Regions from separate parts of the Cronobacter malonaticus LMG 23826 genome, predicted to be linked through region 1. Evidence: predicted binding sites of a transcription regulator. Region 1 holds the regulator's gene; each other region holds the start of a gene.

What was found. The regulator CRP, encoded in region 1, controls carbon source genes, mostly activating them, when cyclic AMP is high. The targets are predictions, from matches to a motif close to ATGTGANNNNNNTCACAT.
Region 2: bhsA (multiple stress resistance protein BhsA) is a predicted target of CRP. The motif match lies at 1,773-1,790, and genes of this name have one in related genera.
Region 3: AFK66_RS13640 (GntP family permease) is a predicted target of CRP. The motif match lies at 2,691-2,708, and genes of this name have one in related genera.
Region 4: AFK66_RS20380 (enolase C-terminal domain-like protein) is a predicted target of CRP. The motif match lies at 2,580-2,597, and genes of this name have one in related genera.

What each region holds. Positions count from the first base shown of each region.
Region 1 is NZ_CP013940.1:196,268-203,633, forward strand. It holds gene AFK66_RS00845 (putative adenosine monophosphate-protein transferase Fic) at 1-243, shown strand, start outside; gene AFK66_RS00850 (aminodeoxychorismate synthase component II) at 274-837, shown strand; gene argD (bifunctional acetylornithine/succinyldiaminopimelate transaminase) at 924-2,144, shown strand; gene AFK66_RS00860 (YccS/YhfK family putative transporter) at 2,145-4,229, opposite strand; gene crp (cAMP-activated global transcriptional regulator CRP) at 4,292-4,924, opposite strand; gene AFK66_RS00870 (OsmC family protein) at 5,235-5,642, shown strand; gene AFK66_RS00875 (phosphoribulokinase) at 5,687-6,556, opposite strand; gene AFK66_RS00880 (YheU family protein) at 6,605-6,823, opposite strand; gene AFK66_RS00885 (hydrolase) at 6,824-7,366, opposite strand, start outside.
Region 2 is NZ_CP013940.1:2,427,269-2,434,634, reverse strand. It holds gene AFK66_RS11485 (glycine zipper 2TM domain-containing protein) at 1-355, shown strand, start outside; gene AFK66_RS11480 (TetR/AcrR family transcriptional regulator) at 997-1,626, opposite strand; gene bhsA (multiple stress resistance protein BhsA) at 1,876-2,133, shown strand; gene ldtC (L,D-transpeptidase LdtC) at 2,188-3,162, opposite strand; gene mfd (transcription-repair coupling factor) at 3,297-6,743, opposite strand; gene lolC (lipoprotein-releasing ABC transporter permease subunit LolC) at 6,884-7,366, shown strand, end outside.
Region 3 is NZ_CP013940.1:2,886,561-2,893,926, reverse strand. It holds gene AFK66_RS13650 (zinc-dependent alcohol dehydrogenase) at 1-556, shown strand, start outside; gene rnk (nucleoside diphosphate kinase regulator) at 624-1,034, opposite strand; gene AFK66_RS13640 (GntP family permease) at 1,186-2,562, opposite strand; gene AFK66_RS13635 (ABC transporter substrate-binding protein) at 2,961-4,226, shown strand; gene AFK66_RS13630 (carbohydrate ABC transporter permease) at 4,404-5,357, shown strand; gene AFK66_RS13625 (carbohydrate ABC transporter permease) at 5,357-6,202, shown strand; gene AFK66_RS13620 (ABC transporter ATP-binding protein) at 6,206-7,321, shown strand; gene AFK66_RS13615 (glycoside hydrolase family 13 protein) at 7,331-7,366, shown strand, end outside.
Region 4 is NZ_CP013941.1:70,462-77,827, reverse strand. It holds gene AFK66_RS20390 (TM2 domain-containing protein) at 2-295, shown strand; gene AFK66_RS20385 (GntR family transcriptional regulator) at 494-1,213, shown strand; gene AFK66_RS20380 (enolase C-terminal domain-like protein) at 1,201-2,400, opposite strand; gene AFK66_RS20375 (PTS transporter subunit EIIC) at 2,680-4,053, shown strand; gene AFK66_RS20370 (alpha/beta fold hydrolase) at 4,100-4,921, opposite strand; gene AFK66_RS20365 (ArsR/SmtB family transcription factor) at 5,003-5,728, opposite strand; gene AFK66_RS20360 (hypothetical protein) at 5,701-6,099, opposite strand; gene AFK66_RS20355 (antibiotic biosynthesis monooxygenase family protein) at 6,092-6,415, opposite strand; gene AFK66_RS20350 (GNAT family N-acetyltransferase) at 6,517-7,032, shown strand; gene AFK66_RS20345 (thioredoxin fold domain-containing protein) at 7,071-7,366, opposite strand, start outside.

The sequences.
Region 1 (7,366 bases):
GTCGCGCGCCTCGCGCACTACTACTGCGAAATCAACGTGCTGCATCCGTTCCGTATCGGTACGGGCCGCGCCCAGCGTATCTTCTTCGAACAGCTGGCGCTGCATGCGGGCTACAGCCTTGACTGGCGCGGTGTCGATGTCGACGCGTGGCGCGAGGCTAACCAGGCGGGCGCGATGGGCGATCTGGCACCCCTTGAGAAAATCTTCGCAAGCGTAGTGAGCGAAGCGCGGGAAAGCGAGTAAACTGGCGCGGTTCTTTTTTCCGGAGCCGCCATGTTACTGCTTATCGACAACTACGATTCTTTTACCTGGAACCTGTTTCAGTATTTCAGCGAGCTGGGCGCGGAGGTGGTGGTCAGGCGCAACGATGAACTGACGTGCGACGATATCGAGGCGCTCGCTCCGGCGCGCCTCGTGATCTCTCCCGGCCCCTGCACGCCGAATGAGGCTGGCATTTCACTGGCGGCAATCCGGCGTTTTGCCGGTCGCCTGCCGATTCTCGGCGTTTGCCTCGGGCATCAGGCCATCGGACAGGCCTTCGGCGCGGCCGTGGTGCGCGCTGAAAAGGTCATGCACGGCAAAACCTCGGTGATTTCGCATAACAACAGCGGCGTGTTTGCGGGGCTTAATAATCCGCTGACCGTTACCCGCTATCACTCGCTGATTATCGACCGCGCCACGCTGCCCGCGGAGTTTGAGATAACCGCCTGGACGGATGCGGGCGAGATCATGGGCATTCGCCACCGCCACCTTGCGCTTGAAGGCGTGCAGTTCCACCCGGAAAGCATTCTCAGCGAGCAGGGCCATCAGTTACTGGCGAACTTCCTTACGCGCTGAATTTTTATTGCCTTTTAGTGATTTTTTATTCATATTTTGTGCTTATCTTTTCATGTGCGATGGCACATTTACTGGATGGGCATGAAATGGCAACTGAAAAAACAGCAATTACGCGCGCCACCTTTGATGACGTGATCCTGCCGATTTATGCACCGGCTGAATTTATTCCGGTGAAAGGCAAGGGCAGCCGCGTGTGGGATCAGCAGGGCAAAGAATATGTCGATTTTGCGGGCGGGATCGCGGTAACGGCGCTCGGCCACTGCCACCCGCGGCTGGTGGAGGCGCTGAAAGCGCAGGGCGAAACGCTCTGGCACACCAGCAACGTCTTCACCAACGAGCCTGCGCTGCGCCTGGGTCAGAAGCTGGTGGACGCCACCTTCGCCGAACGCGTGGTGTTTATGAATTCCGGCACCGAAGCCAACGAAACTGCGTTCAAGCTTGCCCGCCACTACGCCATTACCCGCCACAGCCCGTACAAAACCAAAATTATCGCGTTTTATAACGCCTTTCACGGACGTTCGCTGTTTACCGTCTCCGTGGGCGGCCAGGCGAAATACTCCGACGGTTTCGGCCCGAAACCGGCTGATATCATTCATGTGCCGTTTAACGATCTCGATGCGGTCAAAGCGGTGATGGACGACCACACCTGCGCGGTGGTGGTCGAGCCGGTACAGGGCGAGGGCGGTGTGACCGCCGCGACGCCGGCATTCCTGCGCGGCCTGCGCGAGCTGTGCGATGAGCATCAGGCGCTGCTGGTGTTCGACGAAGTGCAGTGCGGCATGGGCCGCAGCGGCAAGCTGTTTGCCTATATGCATTACGGCGTGACGCCGGACATCCTGACCAGCGCCAAAGCGCTCGGCGGCGGTTTCCCGGTCAGCGCGATGCTCACCACCCATGATATCGCCTCGGCGTTTCACGTTGGCTCGCACGGCTCCACTTACGGCGGCAACCCGCTCGCCTGCGCGGTGGCGGGCGAAGCGTTTGATATCATCAACACCCCGGAGGTGCTGGACGGCGTGGCGCATAAACGCGAGCAGTTCGTACAGCATCTGGCGCAGATTGGCGAGCAGTATGGCTTATTCAGCGATATTCGCGGTATGGGCCTGCTGATCGGTGCTGAGCTGACGCCCGCCTTTCACGGACGCGCGCGCGATCTCCTCTACGCCGCGGCGGCGGAAGGTGTGATGGTGCTGAACGCCGGGCCGGACGTGCTGCGTCTTGCGCCATCGTTGCTGGTGGAGAGCGCGGATATCGACGAAGGCATGGCCCGCTTCGCACGCGCAGTCGCGCGCGTGGTCAACGGTTAATCATTGTGGCTGGCTCAGGCGTCGTCTGAGCCAGATCCCGTGATGCGGGCGCTGACGCCACGCCACGGAAGAGATGGTATGCATGGTGCGCAGGTGATCGAGAATGCGCAGCAGATGATGTTCCATTACGCCCGGCGCTCCGTCCGGCAATACCTCTTCACCCTCCAGTACCGCCTCGTTTTGCGTATCGCCCGGCGCGTCATGCTCCAGCCGCTGCTGGCAGCGCTGTAGCGCAATCTCACAGGCCTGTAAGTAACGCGCTGCGGTTTCTGGCGTCAGCGTGGTTTGCTCGCGCGCCATCGTCGTTATCGCGTTAATGTGCTCGACAATAAACTGGCTGTGCGTCACCCACAGGCGCATATCCTCCAGATAACGGCTATTAAAGCCTGGCTCCTGCATGGCCTGGTTGAGCGAGTTATAGAGCGCGTTGTGCGCCTGGTTGACCTGCATACGCTGCCAGGCGAGCGGGCCGGGCTGCGGGTCGTCGCTCAGGATCAGGCGCAGCGCCTCCTGGTCAGCCTCCAGCGCGTCATGCGCGTTCTGGCGCAGCAGGCCGCTTTGCCACTGGGGCCAGAGCCAGACCATACCGCCAAACGCGATAAGACAGCCGGACAGCGTGTCTATCAGGCGCGCCACGATGTACTGCTCGCCGTTGAGCGTCAGGATTTGCAGCGAATAGACCGCCGTGACGGTAAAGCCAATCATCGCCCAGCCGTAGTGCCGCCGGATTATCAGATAACTGATTAACGTCACCAGCAGCATGCCGAGCAGGGTATAGCCCTGCGGCACTTTCAGGTGCAGCGTGATGCCCGCGATAATCAGCCCCGCCAGCGTGCCGCCCGCCCGGTGCAGGATACGCACGCGGGTCGCGCCATAGCCGTTTTGCGTAACGAACAGCACCGTCATCAGGATCCAGTACGGCTTCGGAAGCTGGAACGCGCTCCCTAACAACCCCGCCGCCGCCAGCATCACGCCCAGACGCGCGGCGGTGCGCAGCGCGGCGGATTTCAGCGACAAATAGCTTTTCAGCGCCCGCAGCAGCGGCAGGCGTCGCTGGCCGCTGTCCATCAGATCACGGGCGTATAGCGGGCGCTGGGTGCGCAGCACGCGTGCAATACGGCTGAAATGGTATTCGCAGAACTGGCCAACCGGGTTATCCGGGTGCTGGCGGGCGATTTTCGCCAGCGCCTCGACCTGCTTATCCATCGAGAAACGATGCGAATAGCGGTGGTAAAGAATATCGTCAGAAAGCGTGCGCAGCCGCGTGGCGACGGTCTGCGCCGTCCAGCGCAACACTGCTTCGGCATGGCTGCGCTCCACCAGTTTTTGCACTTCGCCGGGCTGATGCAGCGATACCGAGATATGCTCCTGGAGATCCAGCGCCACCTGGAACGTGCGTAGCAGGCGCTTGTAACCGTTTTGTTTAGTGGCGGAGAGCATCTGCAACTGCTGATAGCACTGGCTTATCTGATCCACCACTTTTTGCTGATGCACCAGCAGCGGCGGCAGCGCCTGTTCCGGCTCGGTGTGGCGCGTCAGCAGGCTATATTTGGCCTCGCAGTAGTCGGCGAGGCTTTTATAAATCAGGCTTAACGATTCACGTAGCGGCTGTTCGCGCCACAGCCAGAACCAGAAACCGTTAAACGCGCCATACCAGAGCGTGCCAAAGACATAGAGCAGCATGGGCTCCCAGATGGGCATATTGCCGGCGAGGCTTAATGTAAAGATGGCCGCGATGAGCGAGGCGGGCAGCAGACGCGCATGCAGCGGGCTGATTTCCGCCGTCACGCCGAGCAGTAGCGCCAGCATCAGCAAAATGAGCGGCAGCGGCACAGACTGCAACAGCAGAAGTTGCACCGCCAGGCTGCTCAGCGCAAACAGCGAGGCGCCGATGATCAAGCGTTTAAAAAAGCGTTTGTGCGGGGTATCGAGACCGGCAATGTTGCAGCAGGCGGGAACGAGTGAAAACAGTAACCCTTGTTGAAGATGGCCCAGCATCAACCCGACCGCCACCGGCAGGCTTAAGATCAGCGTTTGCCGTAAAGCGTAATTAATTTCAGGGTGATAGATAAGACGACGCCACATAGGGGAGAAGTATAGATACAAAAACGGCGTGTTACCGAAGCGACACGCCGTTTTTTGATTTTTTAGCGGGTTCCGTAAACCACGATGGTTTTGCCGTGGGCGGAGATCAGGTTCTGATCTTCGAGCATTTTCAGAATGCGGCCAACGGTTTCGCGAGAGCAGCCGACGATCTGGCCGATTTCCTGGCGCGTGATTTTGATCTGCATCCCGTCAGGGTGGGTCATCGCGTCCGGCTGTTTCGCCAGGTTCAGCAGGGTCTGCGCGATGCGGCCGGTCACGTCGAGGAAGGCGAGGTTGCCCACTTTCTCAGACGTGACCTGCAGGCGGCGAGCCATCTGCGAGGAGAGACGCATCAGAATATCCGGGTTAACCTGGATCAGCTGACGGAATTTTTTGTAAGAGATTTCAGCTACTTCACAGGCAGTTTTAGCGCGAACCCAGGCGCTGCGTTCCTGACCTTCCTCGAACAAACCCAGTTCGCCGATGAAGTCTCCCTGATTCAGGTACGAGAGGATCATCTCCTTGCCCTCTTCATCTTTGATCAGCACTGCCACTGAGCCTTTAACGATGTAATACAGCGTCTCCGCTTTTTCACCCTGGTGAATCAGCGTGCTCTTAGATGGATACTTATGAATGTGGCAATGTGACAAGAACCATTCAAGAGTCGGGTCTGTTTGCGGTTTGCCAAGCACCATGCGCGGTTATCCTCTGTTTTAAACTGGCTCCAAAGACAGGGCGCGTAACCCCTGTCTGGCTTTGCAATCATCATCTTCCCGGGTCCAGGGAAGTTGGCTGTCCGTGGACATCGCAGCCGATAAATTGTCTTCTCCTCTGCACACATGCGTAACATCAATGTATCGCCGCTGCATCCAGACTGTTTTAGCATAGCTTTTCTCAGGTGTCTCCTGTTGTCTCGTTTCAGCTTGACGCAGGTCGCCCTTCCATTGCCTCTGACGTCGCGCGCGCGTAATCTGTCAGAAAAATGAATAGCCTGGAGTGATTAACATGCATGCACGAGTGAAATGGGTGGAAGGGTTAACCTTCCTGGGCGAGTCCGCCTCCGGGCATCAGATCCTGATGGACGGCAACTCTGGCGACAAAGCGCCGAGCCCGATGGAAATGGTGCTGATGGCCGCGGGCGGCTGCAGCGCGATTGATGTTGTCTCTATTCTGCAAAAAGGCCGTCACGACGTGACCGACTGCGAAGTGAAGCTGACGTCAGAGCGTCGCGAAGAAGCGCCGCGTCTGTTTACGCATATCAACCTGCACTTTGTCGTAACGGGTAAAGCCCTGAAAGATGCGGCAGTGTCGCGCGCGGTGGATCTGTCGGCAGAGAAGTATTGTTCGGTAGCGCTGATGCTCGGCAAAGGGGTCAACATCACTCATTCGTATGAAGTGATTGAAGCGTCATGAGATGACGGGCGGCCCGGCAGGCGCAGCGCCACCGGGCATCGCCGTTACGCTATCTGTTTGCCTTCCATCAGCCGCTGCACCAGCGGCAGCATAATAAGCTCCATCGCGAGCCCCATCTTTCCGCCCGGCACCACCAGCGTATTGATATGTGAAATAAACGAACCCTGTAGCATCGCCAGCAGCCACGGGTAGTCGATGTTATCCAGATTGCGGAAGTGAATAACCACGAAGCTTTCATCAAGCGACGGAATGCCTTTCGCGGCGAACGGGTTGGAGGTGTCCACCGTCGGCACGCGCTGGAAGTTAATGTGGGTACGTGAGAACTGCGGCGTGATGTAGTTGATGTAATCTTCCATTGAGCGCACCACGGAATCCATCACCGCCTCGCGGGAGTGGCCGCGCTCGCTGGTATCGCGGATGAGCTTCTGTATCCACTCCAGGTTGACGATAGGCACCACGCCTACGAGTAAATCGACATGCTTCGCCACGTCATGCTGCGGCGTCACCACGCCGCCGTGCAGCCCTTCGTAAAACAGCACGTCCGTCGGCTCCGGCAGCGGCTGCCACGGCGTAAACGTGCCGGGCACCTGGTTCCACGGCACCGCTTCGTCATAGGTGTGCAGATATTTACGCGACTGCCCTTTGCCGGTCAGGCCGTACTCCACAAAGGTTTGCTCCAGCAGGCCGAAATCGTTCGCCTCCGGGCCGAAATAGCTGATGTGGCGGCCAAGATCGCGCGCTTTGCGAATAGCCATGTCCATCTCCGGGCGCGTGTAGCGGTGAAAGCTGTCGCCTTCCACTTCGGCGGCACGGAGATTCAGCTGGGCGAAAATTTTACGAAACGCGAGGCTGGTGGTGGTGGTTCCCGCGCCGCTGGAGCCTGTGACGGCGATAACCGGATGTTTGGCAGACATAGCGAGACAACTCCCTGAAGCGGCGGGGCAAGGCTCCGCCTGGCAACGTTAACCGCGAAACTGCGAACGCGGCATGATATTGACCGTTTCGTGCAGCTCAGACCACACCAGAACGGCTTCGCCACTTTGCAACTGACGCCGCACGTCGGCGACCTTTTGCTCAAGCGAGCGTTCATGTTCACCATAATCAGTGCCTTCGCGCAAGACGAAGGCTTCAATCAGGCGCTCCAGGGTGTCGGGCGCGATCTCTTGCCAGGGAATGATCATTTATCGGTCCAGATAAGACGTTAACCAGTCAGGAATGCGCTGTTCCAGCCACATTTTGGGCTGACGCAGCGTGCCGCCGACAAAGCCCACGTGACCGCCATGCTCTGTCAGTTGATATTCAATATTAGCAGGCAGCGTGGTGGTGTCGGGGATCACGTGATGATCCATAAACGGGTCGTCTTTGGCTTGGATAATCAGTGTCGGACGGGTGATGCTGGCGAGACGCGGCATCGCGCTGCACTGGCGATAGTAATCGACGGCATCGCTAAAGCCGTGAATTTTCGACGTGATCAAATCATCGAAATCGCGGATGCGGCGCAGGCGCTTAAGCTGGGCGAGTTCAATCGGCAGCGTACCGGGCCAGGCTTTCAGCTTGCGGGTGGCGTTGGCTTTCAGCAGGTTCAGCAGATAGAACTGATAAAAGCGTGAAAAGCCTTTTTCCATATGGTTGCAGCAGTGTTCGAGCATAAACGGCGCGGACACAATCACGCCTGCCGTCAGCGGGAAGCTGGCGTCAATCTCCGCCATCAGGCAGCCGAGCAT
Region 2 (7,366 bases), 2.1 Mb from region 1:
CCGTCCGGTTCAGGACGAAAACCGCCTGACCGGCTCGGTACTGGGCGCGGTGGCAGGCGGCGTCATCGGTCATCAGTTTGGCGGCGGGCGCGGTAAAGATGTCGCGACGGTCGTCGGCGCACTAGGCGGCGGCTATGCGGGCAACCAGATCCAGGGCCATCTGCAGGAAGGCGACACCTACACCACAACGCAGCAGCGCTGCAAAACGGTGTATGACAAATCAGAGAAAATGCTGGGTTACGATGTGACATACCGCATCGGCGAAGAGCAGGGCAAAATCCGTATGGATAGCGATCCGGGCAGCCGTATTCCACTGGACAGCAATGGACAGCTGGTTCTGAATCAGAAAACCTGAAAATAAAATAGCGTTACGCAACGATTGCCCCTCTTGCGCTCAGGCGGAGGGGCTTTTTTTTGGTTTTTGCAGGTGAAAGTAACCCAATGAGAGTTATGAAAACGCTCATGCCGCACGGTACTGCGGAACATGAGCGTTTAAGAACCATTACATAGCATTGTGTTGTCTGAATAAGATAAAACCAGTGATCAGCACTGATAAAAATGCAAAAAGGATAGAACCACCGCAGAACAACCAAAGGCCAAATAACAATGTTATTACTATTAACACCTTAAATAATGGTAATAGCAAAGCCATGTTCATCTTCCTTCTGTAGGTGTATAGCCAAAAAGCGTCTCGCGTCGTCCATATATGAAACTCGATACACCACGGATACTGTGTGGAAAAACGTCCTCGTCCCTGCACGGCCCCGTCTTCATGACGTAAATAGCTCCTGTTCTAATAATTGATGGTGCTAATTAATTAGCACACGAATAATCATTTCTTTAACGGTAAAAGAGTAGCTATTCTGGAGGATATATTTGCCAGTTTTTACCTATTAATGATCGGCAGGAAAAGCGATCCAGAAGGAATAAGATATTCTTTGCAGTTATATGTGAAGAGTGAGCGACGGGTGCCGCTCACGGGGTGTGGTAAATACTTTACAACAAATGCGGCCATAACCGCATAGTCATATTCACAATTTCAATCAATTCGTCCTGGGTGGCGCCTTCACGAGCGCTGACAGACATGCCGTGTACCAGGCAGCTAATATAGCGTACCAGCGCGGGCAGGTTAGTGTTTTCAGGAATCTCTTTCAGTGCCTGCCGCTCACTAAAAAACCGCAGCAAAATGGCCTCACGCTGCGTGTTACGCGATTTCAGCGTGGCGGCTATCTCCTCTGACGAGGCGGCCAGCGCAGCGGAGGTTGTCACCAGAAAGCAGCCGGCGGGCGTCTCTTTGCTGGCGAAGCAGCGGGCCACCGCGCACAGATAATCATGCAACGCTTCGTCGACGCGTTTTTCGGCGTGAAACAGCAGGGTTTCCTGCTGCTGTGCGAAACGCGCGATATAGCGATCGAGCACGGCGCGGAACAACCCTTCTTTATTGGTGAATTCCGCATACAGGGTCGGTGCTTTGGCACCGGTCGCTTCAACCAGGTGCGCGAGCGACGTCGCTTCGTAACCGTGCTGCCAGAATAGTGCCATGGCCTTATCAAGCGCCGCTTCCCTGTCGAACACTTTTGGACGGCCACGGCTTTTTTTTGCGCAACTTTGGGCTTCTGTTGTCATAGTGCCGTTTAACCTCTTATGTAAACCTGCCCCCAAAATACTCCTTTTTTCCCCCGTAGTACCAGCAAAACCGCGCCGGAAGTGCGTTGCAGGCGGGGAGCCGGGTGCAAGTGATTAATATAACGATCGTTAAAAATTATATTGACACGTGATGTAGATCACAACTATCATTTATCTATCGATCGTTAATTAAATTGATGTTAACGACCACGCAACCAAATCCGCATTGCAAAAGAAAAGGGTACCCTCATGAAAAATGTTAAAGCACTGTTAGCCGCCGCCGTACTGAGTTCATTATCCTTTGCAAGCGTTGCCGCCGTTGAAGTGCAGTCTACGCCAGCCGGCCAGCACAAAGCGGGCACCATCACCGCGACCGCAGGGACTAACCTGTCCTCGCTGGAAGCTGAACTCGCGCAGAAAGCTGACGACATGGGCGCAAAATCGTTCCGTATCACTTCTGTCAACGGCCCGAACAATTTGCACGGCACCGCAGTCATCTATAAATAAGCCGTCACGGTCACGTATTAAAAAGGCCCTGTCTTCGGACAGGGCCTTTTTGTTTCAGATGGCGTCGCTGGCGGGTGTGAGGGGATGCGCGGTAACGTTAACCGGCACGCCGGAGCGCAGGCGCAGGGCGTGTTCCATCACCTCGCGATCGGTCTGCGGGGCGGCTTCAAAGGTGTTGAGCGTCGCGTCCAGCACGATCGGCAGCGTTTTCGGATCGTCCTCGATGCGCTTTGACAGTGGCTGATGCACTTCGACAAAGCGACGCCCGTCCGGCTCGACAGACGCTTTCACCGGCGCATTGATGATATTGACGCGCGTACCAACCGGCACTGCGCTGAACAGGTGTTTGATGTCGTCATCGCGCAGGCGGATACAGCCGGAGCTGACGCGCATCCCGATGCCGAAATCCGCATTCGTGCCGTGCAGCAGATAGACGCCGCCGTAGGCCGCAAGGCGAATCGCGTGGTGGCCCATCGGGTTGTCCGGCCCGGCAGGCATCACGGCCGGTAAATCGATGCCTTGTGCTTTATAACGCGCGCGGATATTAGCCGTCGGCGTCCAGGTCGGGTTGGCGCGCTTTTGCGACACCGTGGTCTTCATGGTCGGCGTCAGCGTGTCACCGTCAAGCTGGCCGATGCCAATCGGGTAGACGGTCACTGTGTTCTCGCCCGGCGCAAAATAGTAGAGCCGCAGTTCGGCAAGATTAATCAGAATGCCTTCGCGCGGGGCGTCCGGCAGCAGCATCTGGCGCGGAATGGTCAGTACGCTACCCGCGCGCGGCACATACGGATCAACGCCCGGATTTGCCTGCAACAGCGCCAGAAAGCCGACGTTATAGCGTTTGGCGATGGCCTCCAGCGAGCCGCCGTCGTCCGCTACCGTGTGATAGAGGGTTTCACCAATCAACCGGCTGCCCGGCGCGGGCAGGGGGTAAGTATTCGCCAGCGCCTGGCTTGCGCCAAACGTCATACCAGCGACAAGCGCCAGCCATGACAGCCAGCGAGAAAAACGCGCGTATTCTCTTTTCATTTACAGATCCCAGAGTCAGAGAAGCTTTTGTAATTCCTGAATAAAGAGAGAAGTATGGCGGGGCTTCGTCCAGGGAAACCCTGGACGATTGCAAAGGATTGTAAAGTTACACCCTGCGCGGGGGCGTGAAGGCGTTAAGGCAGCGTGTGTTCGGCGAGTTGCGCCATAAACTGACGCACCCATTCCATACGCGTTTTCCGCTCTTCCAGCTCGCGGAAGAATTTCAGGCGCGTCGGCCCGTCGAGACGGTAATGTTGCGGCTCTTTTTGCAGCAGGCCGATAAGCCAGCCCGGATCGACATGGTTTTTCTCGGCAAACTCAATGGTGCCGCCTTTCTCGTTAGCTTCGATTTTACGCACGCCAAGTTTCTGCGCCTGCTGGCGCAGGGCCGCGATATCCAGCAGATTGCGCGCCGGGTCCGGCAGCAGGCCAAAGCGGTCGATAAGCTCCACTTTGATCTCTTCAAGCTCCTGCTCTTTTTTGGCGCTGGCGATGCGCTTATAGAACGACAGTCGCGTGTTCACATCCGGGATAAACGCCTCCGGCAGCAGCGACGGCATCCGCAGCTCCACTTCCGTCTGCTGGCTGGTGAGATCTTCAAGCGACGGCTCGCGCCCGGCCTTCAGCGCGTCAACGGCGTTTTCCAGAAGCTCCATATAGAGTGAGAAGCCGATGGTTTCCATCTGACCGCTCTGATCTTCGCCCAGCAACTCGCCCGCGCCGCGAATCTCCAGATCGTGCGTCGCCAGCGCAAAGCCCGCGCCGAGATCTTCCAGCGACGCGATCGCCTCCAGACGCTTCTGCGCGTCGGTGGTCATCGCCTTCGGCGGCGGCGTCAGCAGCCACGCATACGCCTGATGATGCGAACGCCCGACGCGGCCGCGCAGCTGGTGCAACTGTGCGAGACCAAAATGATCGGCGCGCTCGATGATAATGGTGTTAGCGGTCGGAATATCGATGCCGGTTTCGATGATCGTGGTGCACACCAGCACGTTAAAGCGCTGGTGGTGGAAATCGTTCATCACCCGCTCAAGCTCGCGCTCGCGCATCTGGCCGTGACCGATGGCAATGCGCGCCTCCGGCACCAGATTCGCCAGCCGTTCGGCGGCCTTCTGGATATTCTCGACATCGTTGTAGAGGTAATAGACCTGGCCGCCGCGCAGCACTTCACGCAGGATGGCCTCGCGCACCACCAGATTGTCATACTCGCGCACGAAGGTTTTCACCGCCAGACGGCGCGCGGGCGGCGTGGCGATAATCGACAGGTCGCGCATGCCGCTCATCGCCATGTTGAGCGTGCGAGGAATAGGCGTCGCGGTGAGGGTCAGAATATCCACATCGGCGCGCATCGCCTTAATGCGCTCTTTGTGACGCACCCCGAAGCGGTGCTCTTCATCGACAATCAAAAGACCGAGGTCTTTCATTTTGACGTCGCTCTGCAACAGCTTGTGGGTGCCGATAAGAATATCGACTTTGCCTTCAGCGGCCTGCTCCAGCACCTGCGCCTGCTCTTTGGCGCTGCGAAAGCGCGACAGCAGCTCGATGCGCACCGGCCAGTTGGCGAAGCGATTGCGGAAGTTGTCGTAATGCTGCTGGGCCAGAAGCGTGGTCGGCACCAGCACCGCCACCTGTTTATTGTTCTCGACCGCCAGGAACGCCGCACGCATCGCTACTTCGGTTTTCCCAAAGCCCACGTCGCCGCACACCAGACGATCCATCGCCAGCGGCTGGCACATGTCGCTCAGCACTGCGTTAATCGCCTGCGCCTGATCGGGCGTAGTCTCAAACGGGAACCCTTCGCAGAAGAGCTGATACTGCTCTTTGTCATGCTTAAAGGCGAAACCGGATTTCGCGGCGCGCTGGGCGTAGATATCCAGCAGCTCCGCCGCCACGTCGCGCACTTTTTCTGCTGCTTTCTGGCGCGCTTTCGACCACGCGTCGCCGCCAAGCTTGTGCAGCGGCGCGTTCTCTTCGGCACCACCCGCGTAGCGGCTGATGAGATGCAGCGACGACACCGGCACATAGAGCTTCGCGTCGTTGGCATAGGTGAGCATCAGGTATTCCGCCGTGATGCCGCCTGCCTCAAGCGTCGTCAGCCCGGCGTAGCGACCCACGCCATGCTCCAGATGTACTACCGGCTGGCCGGGGCGCAGCTCCGCCAGGTTGCGGATGAGCGTATCCGGGTTAATGGTGCGGCGGCTCTCCTGGCGGCGGCGCGTCACGCGCTCGCCCAGCAGATCGCTTTCGCAGATAAACGCGCGCTGGCGCAGGGTATCGATAAACCCGCGCTCGGACGCGCCGATGCTCAGGTAGCGCTCGCCCGCCTGCGCCTCTTCAAGCCGCAGAATGCGCTTCGGCATGACTTTAATGCGCGAAAGGAGTTCCGAGAGCGCCTCGCGGCGGCCCTCGCTTTCCACCGAGAAAATCACCGGGCCGGTGAAGGATTCCAGAAAGCGACGCAGGCTGTCGAGCGGCGATTTCTGCTGCGCCTGCACCGCGATATCCGGCAGCGGTTGATAGCCGAGATTGGTATTGGCGGCTTTGTCGGCCAGCGCCTCGGTTTTCAGCTGCACGCGCGGCCAGGCTTTTAACTGGGCATGAAGTTCATCGGTGCGTAGCCAGAGCTCTTCCGGCGGCAGCAGCGGGCGCATCGGGTCGACGCCGCGGTTCTCAAAGCGTGCCACGGCATCGGCCCAGAAGCGGTCGGCGCTGGCTTCCAGATCGCCCGTGCTCACCACCAGCGTGTTTTTCGGGAAATAGCTGAACAGCGGCGGCAGCGGTTCGCTAAAGAACAGCGGCTGCCAGTATTCAATTCCTGCGGGCAAGGTGCCTTTGCTTACCTGTTGGTAGATATGCTCCGGGTCGCGCTTTACCTCGAAACGGTCGCGCCACTGGCTGCGGAACAGCTCTATGGCCGCTTTGTCGGCCGGGAATTCGTGCGCCGGCAGCAGGTTTATCGCCTCAACCTCTTCCAGCGTGCGCTGGGTATCGACATCAAACAGCCGCAGGCTGTCGATTTCATCATCAAAGAAGTCGATACGGTAGGGCTGCTCGCTGCCCATCGGGTAGAGATCGAGCAGCGCGCCGCGGGTAGCGTATTCGCCATGCGCCATCACCTGATCCACATGGCGGTAGCCCGCCTGGTCCAGCTGCGCGCGTAGGGTGTCGCGTGAGAGCTGCTGGCCTTTTTGCATCACCAGCGCGTGACCGTGCAGGAAGCTGTGCGGGCAGACGCGCTGCATCAGCGTGTTCACCGGCAGGATCAGCACGCCGCGTTGCATGCCGGGCAACTGGTAGAGCGTCGACAGGCGCGAGGAGATAATCTCCTGGTGTGGCGAGAAGCTGTCATACGGCAGCGTCTCCCAGTCGGCCAGGTTCATCACCAGGCTTTCGGTAAATTGTTGTATTTCATCGTGCAGACGCAAGGCGGTTTGCATATCCGGCGCGATAAGCACCAGCGGGCCGGCATGGCGTTCCGCCATTTCCGCCACCTCAACGGCGCAGGCCGCGCCGGTCAGTTCACCCAGTTGACGCTGATCGCCCGCTTTGACGGGCAGAGAGTAACGATATTGTTCAGGCATAGAAGGCGAAGCGTGCTCCGGTTGTGCCGCTTGTCCGGGATAAAAACCCGGCGACAGAGTGGGTTAGTGGTTCCATAAATCAGATCTGGGCTTTATTATCGTTGATCACTTTGCATTAGCAACCGTACAAGACGGATTTCATGTATCAACCTGTCGCGTTATTTATCGGCCTGCGCTATATGCGCGGGCGTGCAGCAGACCGCTTCGGCCGTTTCGTCTCTTGGCTCTCCACTATCGGCATCACGCTCGGCGTGCTGGCGCTGGTGACCGTGCTCTCGGTGATGAATGGTTTCGAGCGTGAACTGCAAAACAACATTCTCGGGCTGATGCCGCAGGCGCTTATCAGTTCATCCAAAGGCTCCGTCAACCCGCAGCAACTGCCTGCCGACAGCCTCCACCTGCAGGGCGTTAACCGCATCGCGCCGCTGACCACCGGCGATGTGGTGCTGCAAAGCGCCCGCAGCGTGGCGGTCGGTGTGATGCTGGGGATCGATCCGGCGCAGCGCGACCCGCTGACGCCGTATCTGGTGAATGTCAACCAGCAGGATCTGGCTGCCGGGAAATACAACATCATTCTCGGCGAGCAGCTTGCGGGCCTGCTTGGCGTCAAACGCGGCGACCAG
Region 3 (7,366 bases), 1.6 Mb from region 1:
GCGTTATGGGGTTATCCCGATTAACTTCGATGAAAATGACGATCCGGCGGCGTTTATTATCGAAAACACGCCGGGCAACCGCGGCGTGGACGCCGTTATCGATGCGGTCGGGTTTGAGGCCAAAGGCAGCCTGACGGAAACCGTGCTATCGAATCTCAAAATCGAAGGCAGCAGCGGCAAAGCGCTGCGCCAGTGCATCGCGGCGGTGCGTCGCGGTGGCGTGGTGAGCGTGCCCGGCGTCTATGCGGGCTTTATCCACGGCTTTCTCTTTGGCGATGCGTTCGATAAAGGCATCAGCTTTAAGATGGGCCAGACGCACGTGCACGCATTCCTGCCGGAGCTGTTACCGCTTATCGAGCAGGGCTTGCTGACGCCGGAAGAGATAGTCACACACTACCTACCGCTGGAAGATGCCGCGCGCGGCTATAAGATTTTTGAGAAGCGCGAAGAGGAGTGCCGCAAGGTGATTCTGGTGCCGGGTGCCGCGACGCCTGAAGCCGCGCGGGAGAAAGTCACCGCACTGATGAACGCGCCGTTACAGCCGTTGCAGCCGTAATTTTCAGCAAATAAAAACAGAAAGAGGATGCCCTGGCATCCTCTTATTTTTTGCCGCAGACGGGCGGTTAAAGGCGGTATTCGCCCGCCGCTTCCGGCTGGTAGAGCAACTCAAGCACTTCGATATGCGTTTCGCTGCCGTCCGGCAGCGGCCAGCGAATGGCATCGCCCACGCGCAGGCCAAGCAGCGCCGCGCCCACCGGCGCCATGACTGACAGCGCTTCCGGGCTGCTGCCCGCGTTTTGCGGATAGACCAGCAGGCGCTCGTAAGTTTCGCCGCTCGCCAGATCGCGGAATTTCACCCGGCTGTTCATCGTCACCACATCTTCCGGCATCGCCTGCGGGCTAACCATCCGGGCGCGATCCAGCTCATCGTTCAGTGCGTCAGCCACCGGCAGGCGCGCGAACGCCGGCTGCTCCAGCAGGCTGTCGAGACGTTCAGCATCGAGTTCGTTGATGATAAGGGCAGGTCGGGACATTTCTTACTCCATGTCATTGAATCAGGCGGCGTTTCGCCGCTAACAAGCGTCCAAAGAAAAACCCTCACCGTCAAAACGATGAGGGTCCGCGTCAGGGGATGATACTCAGCCTTGCGCGCCGTTTGAAGTGAGCCAGCTCACGAAACGCGGCTTAAAGCAGGATGCTCCCCACGGCTGCCAGCAGGAAGGCGATGGAGCCCAGCAGGGTTTCCATCACGGTCCAGGTTTTCAGCGTGGTTTTCTCGTCCATTTCAAGGAAGCGGCCTACCAGCCAGAAACCGGAGTCGTTGACGTGCGAGAGCACCGTCGCGCCGCCCGCGATGGCGATAACGATAAAGCAGAGGTCGAACTGGCTTAGGCCAGGCGTCGCCTGCACCATCGGCGCTACCAGCGCGGCGGTGGTGGTCAGCGCGACCGTCGCCGAGCCTTGCGCCACGCGCAGCGCGGTGGAGATAACAAACGCTGCGAGAATCACTGGCATACCGGTATCGGAAAGCACGCCCGCCAGCGCGTCGCCGATGCCGCTGGCGCGCAGCACGCCGCCGAACATGCCGCCTGCGCCGGTCACCAGAATAATCCCGCAGATAGGGCCAAGCGCGCCGTCGCAGATTTTCTCCAGGTGCTGGCGGCTGTGGTTGCGGCTGAACACCATCAGCGCGAAAAAGACGGTAATCAGCAGCGCGACCGGGGTTTTGCCAAGCATACGCAGGAAGTTCACCACGCTGTTATCGGCGCTGACCCAGCCCAGCACTTTGGCGGTATTGAGGCCGGTATCAAGGAAAATCAGCAGCAGTGGCAGCAGCAGGATGGTGATCACCATGCCGAATGACGGCGGGCGGTGCGTCGGATCGGCCTCCACTTCGCCAAGGAAAGAAGAGGGCAGCTTAATGTCGAATTTTTTACCGGCGTACTGGCCATACAGATAGCCGCCGAAATACCAGGTCGGGATCGCGATAATCAATCCGACAATCACCAGCAGGCCGATATTGGCGCCCAGCAGTTCGCTCGCCGCAACCGGGCCCGGATGCGGCGGCACCAGCGCATGCATGGCCGCAAACGCGCCCGCCGCCGGGAAGGCGTATTTCAGCGTCGAGCCGCCAAAGCGTTTCGCCACGCTGAAGATAATGGGTAGCATGACGACCAGACCTGCGTCAAAGAAGATCGGGAAGCCAAACAGCAGCGAGGCGACGCCGAGCGCGAAGGGCGCGCGATGTTCACCGAATTTGTTAATCAGCGTATCGGCCAGCACTTTCGCGCCACCGGACACTTCCAGCAGACGGCCTATCATCGCGCCGATGCCCACCAGCAGCGCGACGCCTGCAAGCGTACTGCCAAAACCGGTCAGCAGCGTAGGCACAACTTTATCAAACGGCACTTTAGTCAACAGCGCCACCACAATACTGACCAGGGTAAGCGCAAGAAAAGCATGCACTTTAAAGCGCATGATAAGTACCAGCAGCAGTACAACGGCCCCGGCAGCAATGCCAAGCAGCGTACCGGCGCTATAAGCGAAAGTGGTTTCTGTCATCGTTATTATCCTCAAGATGGGTACAGTGAAACCGTAGCCTGGTCGGCGGTTTTCTCACTGATACCGGTAACATGATACCGATAACATGTGGCGGCTTGTAAACAGGGTCTGTCATATTTATTAACATTTTGAGATCACCGTCAAACTCCCGCGCGACGGAGGCTTTTCGCTTTCCGTTACATATATCGCTTCACCGATCTGTCAAATTTTCCGGTACGTTTTTTTCAGCAAATCACCAGATTTGTTGGCGATATCCAGCTTTTTTGCTGTGAAGTCGCCGCGAAGTTGCCGCTATTCCATAACGTTAACTAGCTTAGGATCGTGATGATTTGCCGTACATCGCGCTGTAGGCGGCGGCGCAACGCCTCCGCACCCTGTTCAGTGCATAAGAGGACATCATGAAAAAGCTCACCTTCACTTTTCTGGCCGTCGCGCTGGCGGGCACAAGCCAACTGGCGTTTGCTGATACCCTGCGCATGGAATGCCCGGTGTCGCCCGGCGGCAAACAGTATTGCCAGTACATCAAAGAGCGCTTCGAGAAGCAGACCGGTAATCAACTGGAGTTTATCGAGTTTCCGGCGGCCTCCGATGAAAAGCTGGCGCTGCTGCAACAACTCTTTGCCGCTAAAGATGAAAAAGCGGTGGATGTGTTTCAGTCCGACACCATCTGGATAGGCCTGCTGGACAAGCAGACGCTCGATCTCACCGACGCGATGGGCGGGATGGAAAAAGACTTTTTCCCTGGCCCCTGGAAGAACAACACCGTCAACGGACGCCTGAAAGCGGTACCGTCATATATCGACACCGGCGTGCTGTTTTATCGCAAAGATTTACTGGAGAAATACAAAGAGCAACCGCCAAAAACGTGGGACGAGATGACGCGCATCGCCACGAAAATTCAGGCCGAAGAACGCAAGGCGGGGCATAAGAATTTCTGGGGGTACATCTTCCAGGGCAAATCTTATGAAGGGCTGACCTGTAACGCGCTGGAGTGGATCGACTCATACGGCGGCGGCACGTTTGTCGATGAAAAAGGGAACGTGACCATTAATAACCCGAAAGCGGCGCAGGCGCTGGATATGGCGCGCGGCTGGATGGGCAAGATTACGCCGAAAGGTGTTCTGGGCTACAAAGAGGAAGAGTCGCGCACCGTGTTCCAGAACGGCGACGCGCTGTTTATGCGCAACTGGCCGTATGTCTGGCAGCTATCTCAGGCCGACGACAGCCCGCTCAAGGGCAAAGTGGGCGTGATGCAGCTTCCCGCCGGGCCGGAAGGGCGTCAGGCGACAACGCTCGGCGGCTGGCAGTGGTCGATAAACGCCAATACCAAAAACCCGGAGGCCGCCATCGCGCTGCTGAAAATCTTAAGCGATGACGATTCGCAAATCTCGCGTCTCAAAATGCTCGGCCACGCGCCGACCCGCGTCGCGCTCTATGAAAATAAAGATGTGCTGGCTGTCGCGCCTGAGCTGACGCAGTTCCGCGATATTTTCGCGCAGGCGGTGCCGCGTCCGGCGACGGTGACCGAAGCGCAGTATCCGCGCGTGTCGAATGCCATTTTCAACGTGACGTTTAGCGTGCTGAACGGCAAAGAGGATGGCAAGAAAGCGACGGAAGATTTGCAAAAGCGCCTGACCCGCGCGAAGGGGGCCGGCTGGCGGTAAGCGCTGGATGACGTTGTGGCTGGCGGGTACGCTTCGCATACCCGCCCTGTGAACGCGTAACTGTTTTTGTAGGGCGGGTAAGCGAAGCGCACCCGCCGTGCGGCGTTAATCCCGATGCTCGCTCATCGGGGGAAAGGCAACACCATCGTGTCCGTCAACATACTCAACGGAGCGCCTATGAAATCCGATAGCCTTACGTCGCCGCCGTCTCCCCGGCGGCGCAACGCCTCCTGGCATCAGCGCCGTCGGCGCGTGGCGTGGGGGCTGGTATTGCCCTCGCTGCTCCTGCTGGCGCTGGCGGCGGGCTGGCCGCTGGTTCGCACCATCTGGTTTAGCTTCACCAACGCCATGCTCGACGCGCCTCAGGATTACCAGATGGTGGGTATCGCGAACTACTTTGCGCGCAAGGATGGTGTGAGCATCGGCGTGCTAAGCGACCCGCTCTGGTGGCAGGCGGTCGGCAACACGCTCTGGTTTACGTTCACTTCGGTGGCGCTGGAGCTGTTGCTCGGTATGCTGCTGGCGCTGCTGATGAATGAGAAATTCCGCGGGCAGGGGCTGGTGCGCACCGCCATTCTTATTCCGTGGGCGATCCCGACGATCGTCAGCGCCAAAATGTGGGGCTGGATGTTCCACGATCAGTACGGCGTGGTGAACGATCTGCTCGGCAAAATCGGCCTGCCGTCGCATCTCGCGTGGATTGCCGAGCCGTCGCTCTCCATGTGGGCGGTGGTGATTGCCGACGTCTGGAAAACCACGCCATTTATGGCGCTGATGCTGCTGGCGGCGCTACAGCTGATTCCGGCGGATCTTTACGAGGCCGCGAAAGTGGACGGTGCCAGCCCCTGGCAGCGCTTTAAGCGCATCACGCTGCCGCTGATTATGCCCGCGCTGGTGGTGGCGCTGATTTTCCGCGTGATGGATTCGATGCGTATCTTCGATCTTATCTACGTGCTCACTTCCAACAGCGAGGCGACGATGTCGATTTCCGGCTACGCCCGCGAGCAGATTGTCTCTTATCAGGATATGGGCATGGGGTCGGCGGCATCGGTGCTGGTCTTTATGATGGTGGCGGGCATCGCGGCCTGCTTTATCCGCGTCGCGCGCTTAAACGACAAGGAGAAAAGCTGATGAAAACCACGCGCTGGCAGCGCAGGATGGGGCATAAAGCGGTGATTTATATCGGCGCGCTGATGGCCTGTCTGTTCTGCGTTTTTCCTTTCTATTACGCCATTATCAGTTCGCTGCGCGCGGGCCAGGAGCTGTTTACGCCCGCCTATTTCCCGGACAGCTGGCACTGGGATAACTATGTGGTGGCGCTGGTGGATAACGGCATCGCCCGCAGTCTGCTGAACTCGGTACTGGTGGCGGTGGTGACGGTGGGGCTGTGTCTGCTGGTGTCGGTGACGGCCGCTTTTGCGCTGGCGCGCGTGCCGTTTCGCGGGCGTCGCGTACTGCTCTTTACCATTCTCTGCGTCTCAATGTTTCCGCAGGTGGCGGTGCTGACGGGCATGTTTGAGCTGGTGCGCTTTCTGGGGCTTTACGATTCGCTCGGCGCGCTGGTTATCTCCTACACCACGTTTTCGCTGCCGTTCACCGTCTGGGTGCTGACGACGTTTATGAAGTCGATTCCGGTGGAACTGGAAGAGGCGGCCATCGTCGACGGCGCGAAAACCGGCACCATTATTCGCCGCGTGTTTGCGCCGGTGCTGGCACCTGCGCTGGTGACTACCGGGCTGCTGGCGTTTATCGGCGCCTGGAATGAGTTCATGTTCGCACTGACGTTTATTATTTCCGGCGACAAACGCACCGTGCCGGTCGCCATCAGTATGTTCAGCGGCGCGTCGAGCTACGAGCTGCCCTGGGGCAGCATTATGGCCGCGTCGGTGGTGGTGACGCTGCCCATTATTATCCTGGTGCTTATCTTCCAGAAACGCATTGTCAGCGGCCTGACCAGCGGGGCGATTAAGGGGTAAATCATGGCGCAACTTCGTTTAGAGAAAGTCCAGAAACGCTACGGCACCCATGCCGAAGTGATTAAGCCGCTCGATTTACAGATCAACAGCGGCGAATTTGTGGTGGTGGTCGGCCCGTCCGGCTGCGGCAAATCGACGCTGCTGCGCCTGGTGGCGGGGCTTGAGGAGATAACCGACGGCGATATGTATATCGATGACCTGCGGGTTAACGACGATTCGCCATCCGAGCGCGGCATCGGCATGGTGTTTCAGTCCTATGCGCTCTATCCGCATATGACGGTCTACCAGAATATGGCGTTCGCGCTTGAAATGGCGAAGGTGCCGGCGAAAGACATTGACGAGCGGGTACGCGAAAGCGCGCGGATTTTACAGCTGGAGCACCTGCTGGATCGCCGCCCGAAAGATCTCTCCGGCGGCCAGCGCCAGCGCGTGGCCATAGGCCGCGCGATTGTGCGCGAGCCGAGCCTGTTTCTCTTCGACGAACCGCTCTCGAACCTTGACGCCTCGCTGCGCGTGCAGATGCGCATGGAGATAGCGGCGCTGCACAGGCGCATTCACGCCACCATTCTGTATGTCACGCACGATCAGGTGGAGGCGATGACGCTCGCCGACCGCATCGTTGTGCTCAATCAGGGCCAGATTGAACAGGTCGGCACGCCGCTTGCGCTTTACGACACCCCGGCCAACGTGTTTGTCGCGCAGTTTATCGGCTCGCCGAAGATGAACCTGATCCCCGGCAAAATGCTGCGCGTGATGGAGCACGCCTGCGAGGTGGAGCTGGAAAACGGCCTGCGCCTGACGCTGCCGGTGCAGGCTGCCGCCGGGCAGGAGGGCGACGCGGTGCAGCTTGGCATTCGCCCGGAGCACGTGGAGATCATGACGCTTGCGAAAGCGGACGTGGAAGGCGAAGTATTATTCGTTGAGCATATGGGCAATGAAACCCTGGTTTATGTGAACGGCGGTTATGGCGCAGAACCGCTGGTCATGCGCCATACTGAGAGGCTGGAAGTCCGGCCTGAGCACCATCTGGGGCTGAAACTGCCAGCGGAACACTGTTACCTTTTCGACAGCGCGGGCAACGCGTTTGCGCGCTTAAGCGGCCCGAAAACCCAGCATTAAGGGAGCGTGATGAAAGCAATCGACAAGAAGTGGTGGCATAACGCG
Region 4 (7,366 bases), on a different replicon from region 1:
AATGTCGATGGTGTTTTGCCGCGGGTGCGGGAAAGAAATTCATGAATCGGCCAGAGCCTGCCCTCAGTGCGGTGCGACGCAGTTCACTGGCGGGAATAAAAACAGAATCAGCGCCGCGTTACTCGCTTTTTTCCTGGGCGGTTTCGGAGCACATAAATTCTATTTAGGGAAAATCGGGCAGGGCTTACTTTATCTCATCTTCTGCTGGACCTTTATTCCTTCGATTATCGCGTTTGTCGAATTCATCATTTATCTGTGTGATACCGATGAAAACTTTGCGCGTAAATATGGCTGATAACGCCTGAACTTAACGCCATTCCCTGCCCTGCTGGTGTGGAATGGCTTTTATACGTCCTGCTGTCCTCGCGCCTTACCCACATCGCATATTCAATGCTTAACCCTCCACACGTTTCTCCCGCCAGCCTGAAAAAAGCGTTATGGAATGATACGCTTGACCCCGTGCTCCCCCGCCGACGTTATGCAGGTAAAAATAATGAATAAAACAGAGTTCGTAACTCAGGATCTGCTCAGCAAAATCTACCAGGACACCACGCCCGGCCCGCGCAAGCTGTCGCCTGAAAGACAGTTAGCGGAAGAATATGGCGTATCGCGGTTCACCATTCGCCAGGCGCTGGAAAAGCTGGTGAGCATCGGCGTGGTGCGGATTGTTCAGGGCTCAGGCGCCTGGATCAACGAGCAGGCGCGCAATAATCCGCTGGTGTATAACTCGATTACCGAAAAACGCTTCGATCAAATTCGCTACCGGATGATTAGCCTGCATAAAAAGCGCCCGGACAAAGCGGCGCAGCAGATTTTCGGCATTGATGAAGAGAGCTTCATCTGGCATTTTTGCCGCCTGCGCTATGTCGATGACGCGCCGGTTCAACTGGAAATCTCCAGCATGCCGGCGGCGGATTTTCCTGACCTTAACCAACAGGTAATTGAGCATTCCATTCAGCAATATGTGCTGAATAAAGGGCTGACGATTTCACACCTGCTGACCACCTACCGCGCCGTGAGCGTGAGCCGCGAACAGGCGATACTGCTGGGCTGCAGGAAGGGCAGCCCGGCCATGCACATTAATAATCGCGGCATTCTGGAGGGCGGGCGCGTGTTTGAGGTGAGCGATATTATTGATATCAACTATACCTGCACCTACGTCATCCCCTATAACCGTGACACCCTAACCCGCCGCCAGAATCAGGGCGTGTGAAGGGTGCCGTCCGGCAGGCGGCTTTGCGTCCATTCATGCGGGCGATACATCACCGGATGCGCCCGCGCCAGCGTTTCGTTAAACCCGACGCCGATACCGGCATTGACCGGGGGATAGATAAAGCCCTCTTTCACCTCCGGCGCGCCAGGGAAAATCTTGTCCGTCATGGCCGAGCGCGGGATAAACTCCTGAATCGCCGCGTTATGCAGGTGAATGTTTAAATGCGTGTTCACCGCCACGCCAATCGGCGTCATATCGCCCGGGCCATGCCACGCGAGACGCACGCCGAATGCCTGGCACAGATGCGCGAGCTTCAGCGCCGGAGTGATCCCGCCGATTTGCGAGACGTGACAGCGGATAAAGTCGATACGGCGGTTAACGATCAGATCGTGCCATTCACTTGGATTATTAAAGAGCTCGCCCATCGCCAGCGGCACGCAGCTGTGCTGGCGCACCTGCTCAAGCCAGGCGCTCTGCTGCGGCGGCAGAATATCTTCAAGAAAATAGGGCTGGTAAGGCTCCAGTTGTTTCGCAAGCTGTATGGCCTGCTGCGGGAACAGACGCTCGTGAACGTCATGCAGAAAGTGCAGCGTCCAGCCATATTTCTCACGCAGCGCGCGGAACATATTGACGGTATTGCTCATATATTGCTGCTGATCGAACCACGCGCCGGGCGTCGGGTTTTCCGGCGCGTGCAGGCCGGAAGGCGTGCCGCCGTAAAAACCGAGCTGGCAGCGAATATGGCGATACCCCTGTTCGATGAGCGCATCCACGGACGCAAAAAGCGCGTCCAGCGTATCACCGCTGGCGTGGCTGTAGGCCGGGATCGCGTCACGGGATTTGCCGCCGAAGAGTTGATACAGCGGCATACCCGCAAGCTGGCTTTTAATATCCCACAGCGCCATATCGACGCCCGATATCGCGTTGTTCATTACCGGGCCGTTACGCCAGTAGGCGTTAACGTTCATCATCTGCCACAGATCTTCGATGTTGTTCGCATCACGGCCCGTCAGCAGCGGCTGTAAATACTCCTCTACCATCGTTTTAACGGCGAGCGGCCGCTGCTGGAACGTGGCGCAGCCGTGTCCCGTCACGCCCTGGTCGGTCGTCACGCGGACCGTCACCAGGTTATGTCTGTCCGGGCGGGTAATAAAACATTCGATATTTTTGATTTTCACAGGCGTCACGAAATAACTCCTTTACAGCACTGTGGGAATACGCAATACGAATATCATCACCTTAAAAATAATGGCGGGTAAACCCTTTTTTTGACTATTTATTTTGGTCAGTAATTTCTTCTTAAAATCATCAATAAACCATACCAATTTTACCATTACACCGCTTTCAATCCAGACCAGAAGGAAAGATGTGAGCAGTATCAACTTTTATTGGTTTGTTTTGTCAGAAAGGTTTAATTATCCTTCACAGGAACATTAAAACGACAACAACATCCGGCAGGAGTTTTTATGGGGACGCAAGAAGCCATTAATAATATTATCCGTCTGGTCGGCGGCCAGGGGAATATTAATAAAGTCTGGCACTGCATGACGCGGCTGCGCTTCGATTTAGTTGATGATGATAAAGTCGATCAGCAGGCGATCAAAAAGCTCCCCGGCGTGCTGGGCGCGCAGCTTCAGAGCGACCAGTTTCAGGTCATCATTGGGCCGAAGGTGAATAGCTGGTACGAACAGATGGTCAGCGCCCTGGGCGGTGACGCCAGTACCGTAGCTCCTGCAAAAGGGCGCAAAGGTCTGGTATCTCTTTTTATGGATACTGTCTCGGGCGTATTTGGCCCGATTGTGCCGGCGATTGCCGGAGCCGGGATGATCAAGGGCTTGCTGGCGGGCTTAGTCGCCCTGAAAGTGGTTTCCGCCAGAAGCGATACGGTCGTGATTATCGATCTTATCGCCAGCGGCGTGTTTTACTTTCTGCCCTTTTTCCTTGCGGTCTCTGCCGCCCGAATCTTTAAGGTGAATGAATACCTGGCGGCGGCCGTCGCCGCGTGCCTGATGTATCCGTCGCTGATTGACGCCGCCAAAGCGCTGGCGACGCATCAGGAAGGCGCGGTCAGCGCGCTCTGGCTGCTCAATGCCATTCCGGTCTCAGTATTTAACTACTCGGCAAGCGTTATCCCGGTGATTTTCTCTGTCCTGGCGTTGAGCTACATCTACCGCTGGGTCGACCGCATCATGCCTGACGTGCTGAAAACCGTGTTTACGCCCACGCTGACGCTGTTTATCGGCGCGCTGGCGGCGCTGGTGGTGATAGGCCCGACTGGCATCTGGCTCGGTAAAGGGCTGGCGCTGTTTATCGAAGGGCTGTTCAGCGTCTCGGCGAGTTTCGCCGGTCTGATTGTGGGCGCGATCCGCCCGGTCGCCGTACTGACCGGGATGCACCACGCCATGACGCCGATTGCGCTGCAAAACTTCAGCGATCGTGGCTACGACATGCTGATGCCGATGATGTTTATGGCGAACATGGCCATTGCCGGCTCCACATTTGCGATCTGGCGTCTGAGTAAAGAACGTCAGGAGAAAACCGTCACGCTCTCCGCGGCGATTTCCGCGTTGCTCGGCATTACCGAACCCGCACTCTTTGGCGTCCTGACGCGCTACAAAAAAGCGTTTATTTCAGCGACTATCGCAAGCTCGCTGGCCTCGGCCTTTATCGCGTTCTTTGGCGTGCGGCTTTACGGTTACATTCTGTCGAGTATTTTTAGTCTGCCCGCCTACATCGGCCCGTATTTTATCTTTGCGCTGGCAGGCGTCGTTATGGCGCTGGTGATATCGTTTGTGTTAACCACGCTGCTGGTGGGGAAAGAGGCCTCCGGGGAGGCGTAATGCCGGAGTGATACGCTGGCCGGAAAACCGGCCAGCAAAAGCCGTTTTACAGGGATTTCAGGAACGCCAGCAGATCGTCGTTCAGTTGATCCTGATGCGTGACGGCAAAGCCGTGCGGGCCGTTGTCATACACTTTCAGTTCCGCGTTCTCAATCATCTCCGCCGCCACCTTACCGGTGGATTCAAACGGCACGACCTGGTCGTTGCTGCCGTGGATAACCAGCGTCGGCACATCCACTTTTTGCAGATCGCCGCGGAAGTCAGTTTCCGAAAATGCGGTGACGCAGTCGATAGTCCCTTTCAGCGAGGCCAGCAGCGCGATATTCAGCGTCTGGGTCAGCACGCCTTCAGACACCGTCTGGCCCGCGTTGGTGCCGTAGAACGTTGCGGCGAAATCGCTGATAAACTGCGCGCGGTCTTTACGCAGGCCGTCGCGGATGCCTTCGAAAACAGAGAGATCCACGCCCTGGCTATAATCGCCGATTTTACCGAACACGGGCGTCACGGCGCCCAGCAGCACCAGCGCTGCAATGCGCGACGTGCCGTAGTTGCCGATATAGCGCGCCACATCGCCGCCACCCATGGAGAAGCCCACCAGCGTGACATCGTGAAGATCCAGCGCCTCAATGAGGTCATTAATGTCTGATGCAAAGGTGTCGTAGTCATAGCCGTTCCACGGCTGATCGGAACGCCCGAAGCCGCGACGGTCAAACGCAATCACGCGGTAGCCGCGCTCCGCCAGGAAATTCATCTGGCTATCCCACATGTCTGCATCCAGCGGCCAGCCGTGGCTGAACAGCACCGGTTTGCCTGCGCCCCAGTCTTTGTAATAGATCTGCGTGCCGTCCTGCGTCTTGATCGTGCTCATCAGTGGTTCCTCATTTCGCGATGGTCCAGGGATGATAAGTATAGTGTTTGCATGACGGCACGATGAATTATCGCGCGGTTTTCAGACTGTTACCGCACTATGAATGGCGAAGACGCGGTGCAGCGCAGCGCGCCCGGCGGCAGTGATAGTCACTTCCCGGTAGCCTGGCATTCTCAGAAGCCAGCCTTCCTGCAAAAAGAGCGTCAGTAGCGCCGCACCGGCATCACCGCCCAGGTGATAACGCCGTTCGCTCCAGTCGAGACACGGGCAGCACGCTTTGCGCCGGGGTTTCGGATTAAGCGGCACGCCAAGCGCCGTAAAGCGCTCGCGCCCGCGTTCGGTGAGCGCCTCGCCGTCCGGTGACAGCCATTTTTCCTCCAGCATAAACGCGTAGAGCTGTACGGCGAGTTCGCCCGCCAGATGGTCATAGCAGGTGCGCGCATGACGTAAATGCCCGGGCGTGCTGGTCGCAGGCTGGCGGCGCGGGCTCATGGAAACGCCCATCAGCGTCTCCAGCAGCCCGGCGATCTCATGCCCCGCCAGTCGGTAGTAGCGGTGCCGCCCCTGAGAAAGGCAAACCACCAGACCGTGGCTGAGCAGCCGCGCGAGATGCGCGCTCGTGGTGGACGGCGCGATATCCGCCACCGCGCTAAGCTCTGTCGCGGTCCACGCCCTGCCATCCATCAGCGCGCAAAGCATCGCGACGCGCGACGGATCGGCCATCGCCGCCGCGACGCCCGACATTGCCTGTTCAAGGTCTGGCGCGGTGTCGGCGTCTGTCAGGGAGTGTCGTCCGGGATTGCCCATGGTCTGGTTACCTTTTCCGCCTGTTCAGGGTTATCGGTGAGAAGAATCAACCGGTTTGCGTGGTCGCTGTACTGCACAAGAATATTCACGCCGCCGTCGGCGAGCGCGCGGGCTATCTCGCCAAGCTCGCCCGGCCGCGCCTGCGACAGTTTACGGATAAGCGGACGAGTGACGCTGTGCACCGTAAACCCGGCGTCCTGCAACACGCGCCGTGCCGTTTCGCCCTCTTCCACCAGAAAATGCGCATGGCTTTCCTGCGCCAGTGAAAAGACGCCGCCGCCTTCAAGGCCGACGCCATTTTTACCGAGCAGCGTCCCGAGCGTTGCCAGCGCGCCCGGCGTGTAACTGATGATCACGTGGATATCATACATGTGAGTTATCCTTTGTCTCAGAGGAATAGTCGCGAAGCACCTGCGCCACGCGGATACGGTAATGGGCGAAAATATGTTCCCGGCCTTCCTGCTGCGCGGCCTGATGCATCAGGTTACCTTTCCACGCGCGCACCGCCGCTTCGCTTTCCCACCAGGAGAGTGAGAGAATTCTGTCAGGCGCGGTGAGACTCTGAAAGCGCTCAAGGTCAATAAAACCCGGCGCATCCGCCAGCAGCGGTTTAAGGGCGGCGGCGAGTTCAAAATAACGCTGCTGCGCCTCCGGCAGCGCCTGCGCTTCAAATAAAACGGCTATCATGAGCTTTCTCCATCACGGAATGTCGTTGCAGTGTAAAGTGATGAAAAAACGATGCTTCGCCCGCGGGCGAAATATGGATACGGCATAACAGGGAGCCAGAAATGACATTTCGCATCAGAAAGACCGCAACACGCGATATTGCCAGTCTCGCGGCCATTGAGCGCTCGGCAGACAGCGTCTTTGAGACGATCCCGGCGCTCGCCTGGGTAGCATCTGATAGCGCTCAGCCTGAGGATTTACACCACAGGCTTTGTGAGCAGGGCTATTCCGCCGTGGTGGTCAATGCGAATGACGCTCCCGTCGGGTTTATTAACGGCGACTATATTGACGGCGCGCTGCATATTCTGGGCGTAGCGGTGATGCGAGACTGTCAGGGAATGGGACTTGGGAAAAGGCTGATGGCAGACGCTATTTGCCATGCACGGGCAAAGCAGCTAAGTGCATTAACGCTTACGACTTTCCGAAACGTGCCGTGGAACCAGCCCTTTTATGCGCGGCTGGGGTTTAGCGTCATTTCAGACGCCGACATGCCAGACTATCTGGCACGCCTGCTTAAGGAAGAAGCCGCGCACGGCTTTACGCGTGACAGCCGCTGCGCCATGGCCTTACGGCTTTAGCCTGTACGCGGCGCCCTGTGAGACGCCGCGGTAAATAATTATTTATGCGACGGCGCGGAGAGACGGGCCAGAATTGTTTCAGCCGTCAGAGAGCCCAGAAATACCTGCGGCGGGTTATCCAGCACCACCATGGTTGGCGTCACTTCAACGCCATTTTTAATCGCGAAAGCGGATTGCGCTTTGATCAGGTTTTCACATTCCGGCGTGGCGTCATTATCCGGTAAAAACCCCACCATCGCATTCTTCAGGCTTTTCTGTTTATCCGTGGCGCACCACACCCGGGCCATATCCGTTATAACGGAATCCCGGATAGCGCCAGGCGCGATGGTTAAAA